3 regions of the Pedobacter jaeyakensis genome follow, and region 1 is predicted to be linked to each of the others. Evidence: riboswitches for the same ligand, from Rfam matches in the RefSeq annotation. Region 1 holds a riboswitch; each other region holds the start of a gene.
What was found. Region 1 has a riboswitch for S-adenosylmethionine ahead of metH (methionine synthase). Riboswitches for the same ligand answer to the same signal wherever they lie in the genome.
Positions count from the first base shown of each region.

Region 2: it holds a riboswitch for S-adenosylmethionine, as region 1 does, so the genes downstream of both, ACXZ1K_RS09860 (O-acetylhomoserine aminocarboxypropyltransferase/cysteine synthase family protein) here and metH (methionine synthase) in region 1, are expected to answer to the same signal.
Region 3: it holds a riboswitch for S-adenosylmethionine, as region 1 does, so the genes downstream of both, ACXZ1K_RS12075 (cysteine desulfurase family protein) here and metH (methionine synthase) in region 1, are expected to answer to the same signal.

Region 1 is NZ_CM136921.1:1,336,767-1,340,048, forward strand. Features, by position in the region: gene metH (methionine synthase) at 1-1,502, opposite strand, end outside; SAM riboswitch class I at 1,640-1,749, opposite strand; gene ACXZ1K_RS06055 (GIN domain-containing protein) at 1,999-2,613, shown strand; gene ACXZ1K_RS06060 (ribosomal maturation YjgA family protein) at 2,670-3,065, opposite strand; gene ACXZ1K_RS06065 (NAD(P)H-binding protein) at 3,131-3,282, shown strand, end outside.
Region 2 is NZ_CM136921.1:2,213,755-2,217,036, reverse strand. Features, by position in the region: gene ACXZ1K_RS09865 (trans-sulfuration enzyme family protein) at 1-939, shown strand, start outside; SAM riboswitch class I at 1,098-1,210, shown strand; gene ACXZ1K_RS09860 (O-acetylhomoserine aminocarboxypropyltransferase/cysteine synthase family protein) at 1,424-2,728, shown strand; gene ACXZ1K_RS09855 (homoserine O-acetyltransferase family protein) at 2,751-3,282, shown strand, end outside.
Region 3 is NZ_CM136921.1:2,699,488-2,702,769, forward strand. Features, by position in the region: gene ACXZ1K_RS12070 (NAD(P)-dependent alcohol dehydrogenase) at 1-899, shown strand, start outside; SAM riboswitch class I at 1,224-1,326, shown strand; gene ACXZ1K_RS12075 (cysteine desulfurase family protein) at 1,379-2,536, shown strand; gene ACXZ1K_RS12080 (sterol desaturase family protein) at 2,530-3,282, shown strand, end outside.

The sequences.
Region 1 (3,282 bases):
TCATAAGATCTTTTGCAAATTTCTTTTCTTCTTTCAAAATTATCGGCCTGTCCCAGCTCGTCAAAAGCCATCACTACTACGGCTGCTCCGTAAGTCATGATCTTAAGGGCACTTTCCCTGAATTTGTCTTCACCCTCCTTAAGAGAAATGGAGTTTACAATTCCTTTGCCCTGTAAACACTTTAAACCTGCTTCAATCACCGTCCACTTTGATGAGTCAACCATGATCGGTAGCTTAGAAATATCCGGTTCAGAAGCAATCAGGTTCAAAAATTTGGTCATCGCGGCTTCAGAGTCAATCATCCCTTCGTCCATGTTGACGTCTATCACCTGTGCTCCGCCTTCTACTTGTTGTCTTGCCACAGTGAGTGCAGCTTCAAAGTCTCCGCTTAAGATAAGTTTAGAGAATTTAGGAGACCCTGTGATATTTGTTCGCTCACCAATATTAACAAAAATACTTTCGGGCGTGATCGCAACAGGCTCCAATCCGCTCAAGCGGAGATATTCTGGTATTTCAGGTATTTTTCTTGGTTCAATACCCTTGGCTTTTTCAGCAATGCAGCCAATATGATCGGGTGTGGTGCCGCAGCATCCACCTACAATGTTAACAAACCCATGCTGTATGAAATCTTCCACCAGGTGGGCAGTTTCATGAGGCATTTCATCATAGGCACCAAATTCATTTGGCAAACCAGCATTTGGGTAGGCCGATACGTAACAACCTGCCTTCGCCGATAGTTCTTCAATATGTGGCCTCATGTCTTTTGCGCCAAGCGCACAATTAAAGCCGATACTTAGCGGCTTCGCATGAATTACAGAGTTCAAAAAGGCCTCCACAGTTTGGCCAGATAGTGTCCTTCCAGAAGCATCTGTTATTGTTCCTGAGATCATGATCTCTATTTTCCTACCAATTATTTTTTCATATTGCTTAATTGCATAAATGGCTGCCTTTGCATTTAAAGTATCGAATATTGTTTCAATTAGCAGTACATCAGCACCTCCGTCAACCAATCCCCTGATCTGAACATCATAGGCATCAACCAACTGGTCGAATGTAAGCGCTCTGTAGCCTGGATCATTCACATCTGGTGATATGGAAAGGGTTCGGTTTGTTGGCCCAACCGCACCCGCAACGAAGCATTTCCTGTCGGGATTGTTGGCCATGAACTCATTGATGGCTTCTTTAGCAATTTTAGCTCCTTCAAAGCTCATTTCGTAATCAAGCTCTTCCATCTGGTAATCGGCCAGCGAAATGCGTTGGGTACTAAAAGTGTTGGTCTCAATAATATCAGTTCCAGCCTTGAGGTATTCTGTATGAATAGCTTTGATAATATCCGGCCGCGTGATGTTGAGCAGATCATTGTTGCCCTTTACATCGCAAGGATGATCTTTAAAACGTTCTCCCCTAAAATCCTCTTCGGTTAAAACATAGCGCTGGATCATAGTACCCATTGCACCGTCGATGATCAGAATACGTTTTTCTAATTCTTCTCTAATGTTCATTTAAATAGTATCCATATGAGTTGATAATAAGCTGTTTTTGATAGTGGCGGAGCCAAAACAAGTGCCGAACGAATTATAAACAAAGCTTAACGAGAATGATAAAGTCTGCTAACCGATTGGCATCTCTGCCGTCAACTAACTTATCTTTCAGAGGCCAAATAACAGGCTTCAGTAGAATGTAGCACCTTGTAAGCACAGGTTGCTAAGACTTCGCAGGGTCTAATCCCTCCGTCTTTCTCTATAAGCAGTACAAAAGTGCAACAAAGAAAAATCATTTCCAAAAAAACAACTATTAATACGAATAAAGTTCGCTATATGGGCCTGTAGCAAGACTGAATGGAAATTAAATTTTGATGGAGGCGTTCGTCGAATAATATTCGGGTTTGGTCGGTACTTACCCAATACTGGTATAGTATTCCAAAATGCCGTGCAACGTTTTTGTCATCCCTACGTCTTAATTACAAAACGACAAAAAAGACCTCAAAAATCAAACGACATGAAAACTCTAACACAAACATTATTCGCAGCAGCATTAACAGTAGTAGTTTTAACTTCTTCCGCTTTCTCAACTTTCGCAACTCAGCAGCCCACTACCATCTCATCACGAATTCCTTCAGTTATAAATTTCAACAAGATTTGGGTTAGCGGAAACGTGAAGATCATTTTAACACAAGGTGATAAAGAAATTGTACAAGGGACGGAAAGCTTTAATCCTGAGAAAACTTCAGTATTGAGCAAGGGCCAAACACTATACATCAATTCAATGGAATCATCGCAAGTGACCATCAACATCACTGTTAAAGATCTTCAACGCATTGAAGCATACGGACAATCAGTGGTGGTAACCAGCAACAACTTCGATGTAAAATATCTTCAATTGTTTTTAAGCCAAAGTGCAACTGCCAGGATTAAAGCAACCGTTGGTAGTATTTACAGCGTTGTAAATGATAGCGCAGTATTAAAAATCAGCGGAACTGCAGACCAAAGTACAATTGTCGCAAGTAATATGAATAATGTAAAATTCAACAATTTTGCCACTTTAAAATCCTCACAGTATGCATCTGAGGAAATAATGATCGCAGACAGATCATCAATGGCCATTGCCAAGTAAGCAGATACGTTTCAATATATATAAAAATAGCGGCTATTAAATAACAGTCGCTATTTTTATGTTAGCTTGCTTCTAAAACTGGAGAAGCCAATTATTACTACGCAAGTCAAGACCCCTATTGTATACGCTAGTATATCGCTCCATAAAAATCCCCGGCCCAAAACTAAAGCACCTAAAGTTGTTGCTCTTACATGGTCTATCCACGAAGCGTGGTAGAGTTGACTAAATTCCACTACATAGCAGATTAATAAACTTGATATTGCAACAGTGCTTATACGGGCCCGGATGATTAAGCATCTAATCATTAAAAATATCATTACTGCCCACAGCAAATCACCAAACCCGGGAGGTATTGCTGGTATACGCCTTGACATGAGACCTCCAAAAATTACGATGAAAATGAGTAATAGATAAACCAGTCTTGTTTTTGTATTTTTATTAGTATTCGCCATTGCCTGTCACAAATGTAGTGTCTTAATTGTTAATTGTTTACTTTGTATGAATAGGACTTAACAATATGAAAAAAATAGCATTGGTGATTGGTGCAACCGGACTGGTAGGTAAAGAACTTGTAAAGTTACTTCTCGCAGATAACCGTTTGGAAAAGGTTATGGTGTTTACGCGCCGTTCTATGCGCATTTCTGCAAAAAAATTGGAAGAGCATTTGGT
Region 2 (3,282 bases), 880 kb from region 1:
GAAAAAGGTGTGGATGCATGCGCATTTTCTTCAGGTAATACGGCCGGCATGAGCCTGTTTCAAGCATTGAAGCCTGGTAGTCATATCATCGCCCCGGATGACATGTATTGGGGATTCAAGAAACAGCTTCAATCTATCTTTGCAGAAACGTTGGAATTTGATTTCATTGATCAAACAAATCTGGAACTGATTCAATCCCATATTAAATCAAACACCAAATTGATTTGGATTGAGACACCATCAAACCCCTTGCTTAAGGTAACCGATATTAAAGCAATTGCTAAGCTTGCAAAAGCACACCACCTCATACTGGCCTGCGATAGTACTTTCGCTTCTCCATGTCTTCAAAACCCAATTGTACTAGGTGCTGACATTGTAATGCATTCATCTACGAAATATATCGGTGGTCACAGCGATGTTTTAGGTGGAGTATTGATAACAGCTAAACAGGATGAGCTATGGCAGGCAATACGAAATGTTCAACAAATTGGAGGCGCAGTTCCTTCTCCATTCGATTGCTTCTTATTATTAAGAAGTATCAAAACATTGCCATACCGGATGCGAGCCCATAGTGAGAATGGATATGCATTGGCCAAGTTTTTAGAAACACATGCAGCGGTAGAACAAGTTTTTTATCCAGGATTGTCGTCACATCCACAATATGAAATAGCCAGAAAGCAAATGTCTGCGTTTGGCGGGATGTTGTCCATACTAGTTAAAGGTGGCGCTCAAGAAGCAAGGCGTGTTGTAAATGCCGTTAAAATATTTGCACAGGCTACCAGTTTAGGGGGCGTTGAGAGTCTGATAGAGCACCGCGCTTCAGTAGAAGGCCCAGACACTAAAACACCACAGAATTTAATTCGGATATCTGTTGGACTGGAACATATTGACGACCTTATTGCTGATTTGAACCAAGCTTTAAATCAATATTCTACATAAACAACGATGAAGTTTGTATAACAAAAAATAAATTATATATCTAATAAACAGATATTTGCTAAATTTTCAGAATTATATTTTGGTTTTTGAAGCTTACCCTATTACATTTGTATCAATATCTAGCAATAGCTAAGAAAGTCAATCCTATTTTCAGGTTTGATTTATAAAGAAGTGGCGAGAGACAGGCTCAATGACCCACTGGCAACCCTCCCAAATGGAGAAGGTGCCAATTCCTGACCAAAAAGCATGGTGCTATTTGGAAAGATAAATTGAAACAAGATGAAAAATGTAAAAATCTCACCGGATCAAACGAATTGTTTTATAGCCCAACATACCCGTTGTATGTGCTGTTGCATGCTATAGTTTGTAAATCTTCCATCTGTATTACCCATTCATTCGGAAGGCCCTTAAAAAGGGTACGGAAATTAAGTATGCCCCCACTGGGTGCAAATTCATTTTAACAGTTCACTATAAAAAAGAAAACATGTCAACCTCATATAAATTCGAAACATTACAATTACATGCTGGTCAGGAAATTGATCCGACAACTGGTTCCAGAGCAGTACCTATTTATCAAACTACCTCATACGGGTTTAAAAATTCTGAGCATGGTGCGAACCTTTTTGCGTTAAAAGAGTTTGGAAATATTTATACACGTATCATGAATCCGACCACGGATGTGTTCGAAAAAAGAGTAGCTGCTTTGGAGGGTGGTGTTGCGGCCTTGGCAGTTGGTTCTGGGCAGGCGGCACAGTTTATCGCTTTGAATAACATACTACAAGCTGGTGATAATTTTGTTTCCTCTTCTCATTTGTATGGTGGTTCTTACAACCAGTTTAAAGTTGCTTTCAAAAGATTAGGGATAGAAGTGAGATTTGCCAATGGCGATGACGAGCAAGATTTTGAGAGAAAAATCGATGCAAACACCAAAGCCATTTACCTGGAAAGCATTGGCAATCCGGCATTTAGTGTTGCAGACTTTGAAAAATTAGCTGCAATTGCCAATAAGTACGATCTCCCCTTAATTGTTGACAATACTTTCGGTGCTGCGGGCTACCTGTTCAGACCGTTGGAACATGGCGCGCACATCGTTGTTCAATCTGCTACGAAATGGATTGGCGGTCATGGAACAAGTATAGGCGGAGTGATCGTTGACGGAGGAAATTATAACTGGGGCAATGGAAAATTTCCTCAGTTTAGCGAACCTTCCGAAGGCTATCATGGTTTAATATTTAGCGATGTTTTTGGTGCCGCCGGGCCTTTTGGCAATATTCAGTTCATTATCCGTGCAAGGGTTGAGGGATTGAGGGATTTCGGTCCTGCGCTATCACCTTTTAATTCTTTTCTACTGACTCAAGGACTTGAAACACTTTCTCTAAGGGTACAACGACACGTAGACAATGCTCTTGACCTTGCGAACTGGTTAGAAGGCCATGAATCGGTAAAAAAAGTTAATTATCCAGGTCTTGAAAGTAGCCCATATCATGCCAACGCCAAAAAGTATTTAAAGCACGGTTTTGGCGCGGTATTATCATTTGAGCTTCATGGCGACCTTGAAAATGCATCTAAGCTAGTGGATAGTCTAAAACTAATTAGCCACCTTGCAAATGTTGGCGATGCAAAAACACTAATTATCCAGCCCGCAGCAACAACTCATCAGCAACTTAGTGAAAGCGAGCAGATCGCCTCTGGAGTGTCACCAAGTTTATTGAGAATCTCTGTGGGTATTGAGCATATCGATGATATTAAAGCAGATTTAGAACAAGCATTTGCAGCGATTCATCACTAAAATCAATTATTTCATCAACTGAATGAGTACTATTTCTACATATTTTCATAATGAACTTTTCGAATTTGAGAGTGGTAAAACCCTGCCCGGCCTTCAAATCGCTTATCAGACTTATGGTAAATTAAATGCAAATAAAGATAATGTTATTTGGGTTTGCCATGCCTTAACTGCTAACGCTGATGTTTTAGATTGGTGGAAAGGCCTCTTCGGCAACAATGATCTTTTTAATCCAGAAGAGCATTACATCATTTGTGCTAACGTATTAGGCTCCCATTATGGTACAAGCAACCCATTAAGTGAAAATACGGTAACCGGTCAGCCTTATTATCTTTCCTTTCCGGAATTTACCATAAGGGATCTTGTAGCAGCTCATCGATTGTTAGCAGCACATTTGGAGATTGAAAATATCAAAGTACTGATTGGCGGATCACTAGGCGGTCAACAAGCATTGGAATGGTCGATCATTGAGAACAACAGAATTGAAAATCTAATACTAGTAGCAACCAACGCTGTACATTCTCCATGGGGCATTGCTTTCAACGAAAGTCAGCGTA
Region 3 (3,282 bases), 1.4 Mb from region 1:
AAAACGATTGGTTTCCAGGAATTTTCCCAATGGTTCCGGGGCATGAGATTGTTGGTCGTGTTGTTAAAGTAGGAGAAAATGTAAAGAATTTCAAGGTTGGAGATTTAGCAGGAACCGGCTGCATGGTGGATTCTTGCCAAGTTTGCGAAAATTGTAAGAAAGACCTGGAGCAGTATTGTCTTGAAGGTAATACAGGAACCTATAATAGCATGGAGCGTGATGGTTCTTCACCAACTTATGGTGGTTATAGTAATACGATTGTTGTAAGAGAAGAGTTCGTTTTGCATATTTCTGAGAAATTAGATCTTGCAGCCACAGCTCCATTATTATGTGCTGGTATCACCACCTACTCTCCTTTAAGACATTGGAAGGTTGGCAAAGGACATAAGCTTGCAGTACTTGGACTAGGTGGCTTGGGTCATATGGCTGTGAAGTTCGGTGTGGCTTTTGGTGCTGAAGTAACTGTTTTAAGCACTTCGCCAAAAAAAGAAGAAGATGCTAAAAAGTTAGGTGCACATCACTTCGTAGTAACAACTGATGCCGAGCAAGTGAAAGCAGCGAGAGGCACTTTTGATTTTATTCTGGACACAGTTTCTGCAGAGCATGATTTTAACATGTATTTGAGCTTGTTGAGAACAGACGGCACGATGATTTGTGTCGGAGTTCCACCTAAGCCAGCAGAAGTTGCTGCGTTTAGTTTATTAGGCGGTCGTAAAAGCCTTGCCGGATCTGGAATTGGTGGTATAGCGGAAACTCAGGAAATGCTTGATTTTTGTGCAGAACACAATATTGTTTCGGATATAGAAATGATTGATATTAAAGATATTGATGCTGCTTACGATCGTATGCAAAAAGGTGATGTACGCTACAGATTTGTAATTGATATTGCAACATTGTAGTAACACGATATTAAACATTTATGAAAGAGGCTTCTGGCCTCTTTTTTTATGGATTAAAAATATATTATAATTAAATCTACTAATTTGGTAGTCTTTATTATATTTGCATCATGATATGCAAGATTAAAGCTATTCAGCATTCATGTTTTGTTTGTAGCCGGTAGTGCTGGATGGCCATACCGAAGTCAGGTTGTTTACTCATTGCAACCTGAAATGGGGGTCTGCTGTGAAGCATGCTCTAAAAAAACTCGTTAAATTATATTTGGTTTTTAAGGGCTGTCTTTTTGAGGCAGCCCTTAATAAAAAACTAGTTTATTAATTGTTTACTTATCCAGAAAGACTGAGGGAAAGGCCCTTTGACGTCTTAGCAACCTGTTTTTAATAAGGTGCTAACTCCTTCCGCAACATGGTTGCGGTAAGATAAGATTTGTGCCCGTCGGAAACCTGGATGTGTAAGCTTAAAAATTAAAGTTTAAAAGATGAAAATTTACTTAGACAATGCAGCTACCACATCGCTTAGTCGGGATGTATTTAATGCGATGGAGCCTTATTTATTTGAAAGCTACGGAAATCCTTCTTCCTCACATTATGAGGGGAGAGCTGCAAAAGTAGCTATTGAACAATCCAGAAAAACAATTGCAGATTTGCTAAATGCCGATCCTAAATCTATCATATTTACCTCAGGGGGTACAGAGGCTGATAATACTGCTATCGTTTCTGCTATCCGTGCCAACGGTATTAAGGTGGCCATAACTTCCCAACTGGAACACCACGCGGTATTGAATACCTTAAAGCAATTGGAGAAATCTGGAACCATTAAGTTGTTCTTTGTTAAGAATGACGACCAAGGAGCATTATCAATACCTCATCTTCAGGTGTTGCTGGAAAAAAATGAAAGTGCATTTGTTTCTTTGATGCATGCCAATAATGAAATTGGTAACCTTAACGATATTCATCAGATAGCTGAAGTCTGTCAAAGCTTCGGCGCAATTTTCCATACGGATACCGTGCAGTCCATCTGCCAGTATCAATACAATACTAAACTTCTACGCGCAGATTTCCTGGTAGGTTCTGCTCATAAGTTTCACGGTCCTAAAGGTATTGGCTTTTTGTACGCTCGGAACCCTGAAAGGCTAATACCCATGTTAAATGGCGGTGCGCAAGAGCGAGGTTTGCGAAGTGGTACAGAAAACGTAAGCAGCATAGTTGGTTTGGCCAAGGCATTGGAACTGGCTTACACTAATTTAAGTCAACATCATCAGCATTTTATAAACGTCAAAGGAAAAATGATTAACGATTTACTTAGCAAAATACCTGGAATTAAATTTAATGGGCACTCAGCCAGCAAACAGCAAAGCTTGGCAACTGTACTTAGTGTTTCACTACCAAATCCGGAAAATGGGCAATCTGTGCTGAGTTATCTTGACCATCATGGAATTTGTGCCTCTGGAGGAAGTGCTTGCTCAAGTCGATCCAGTTCTCATGTATTGTCTGCGCTTGGATTAGCCAATAAGCAAACCAATATCAGGTTTTCATTTAGCAGATATACGACTGAAGATGAGGTAAGTGAGGCTGTGGACAGGTTAGCTTCATTATATGTGAAGGATGCACTGAGAGAAATTAGTTCCGTATGCTAGCAGTTAATTACCTGGCTTTTGCAATTCCTGCTTTTTTCCTTTTCCTATGGCTGGAATATAGGCTTACTAGTGCGGATAAGCGTAAGGAGGTTTTTAAATATGAAAGTTCAATTAGTAACCTTAGCGTAGGAATTGCAGAACGTTTGCTGAATCTGCTGATCTCAGCAAGTTTTTACAGCCTATATGCCTGGATTTATAGTAATCATGCAATTTTTCAAATCTCTAATGTATGGTGGGTTTGGGTACTGCTGATCCTTTCTACAGACTTTGTTTGGTACTGGTATCATAGGTTGGGACATGAGGTGAATCTATTTTGGGCCGCACACATCGTTCATCATCAAAGTGAAGAGTTTAATTTAACCGTCGCCTCGAGAATTACAGTTTTCCAGGCTCTAATTCGAAATTGCTTTTGGTGTGTTTTGCCATTCGTTGGGTTCCATCCTAATATGGTGATTACTATATTGGTAGTGCACGGCGGGTATTCGTTTTTTACGCACACGCAATTAGGTAAGAATTTACGATATTTGGAATATATTTTTGTAACGCCATCTATCCATGGCATCCATCATGCTAGCGATGAACACTATTTGGATAAAAATTATGGTGATGTATTTGTGTTCTGGGATAAACTTTTTGGTACGTTTCAGCAGGAGTTAACCCCACCCAAGTATGGTCTGACTCACCCAGTGAATAGTTATTCCTTTCTTTGGCAGCATTTTCACTATTTTTTGGAATTAATTGAGGCA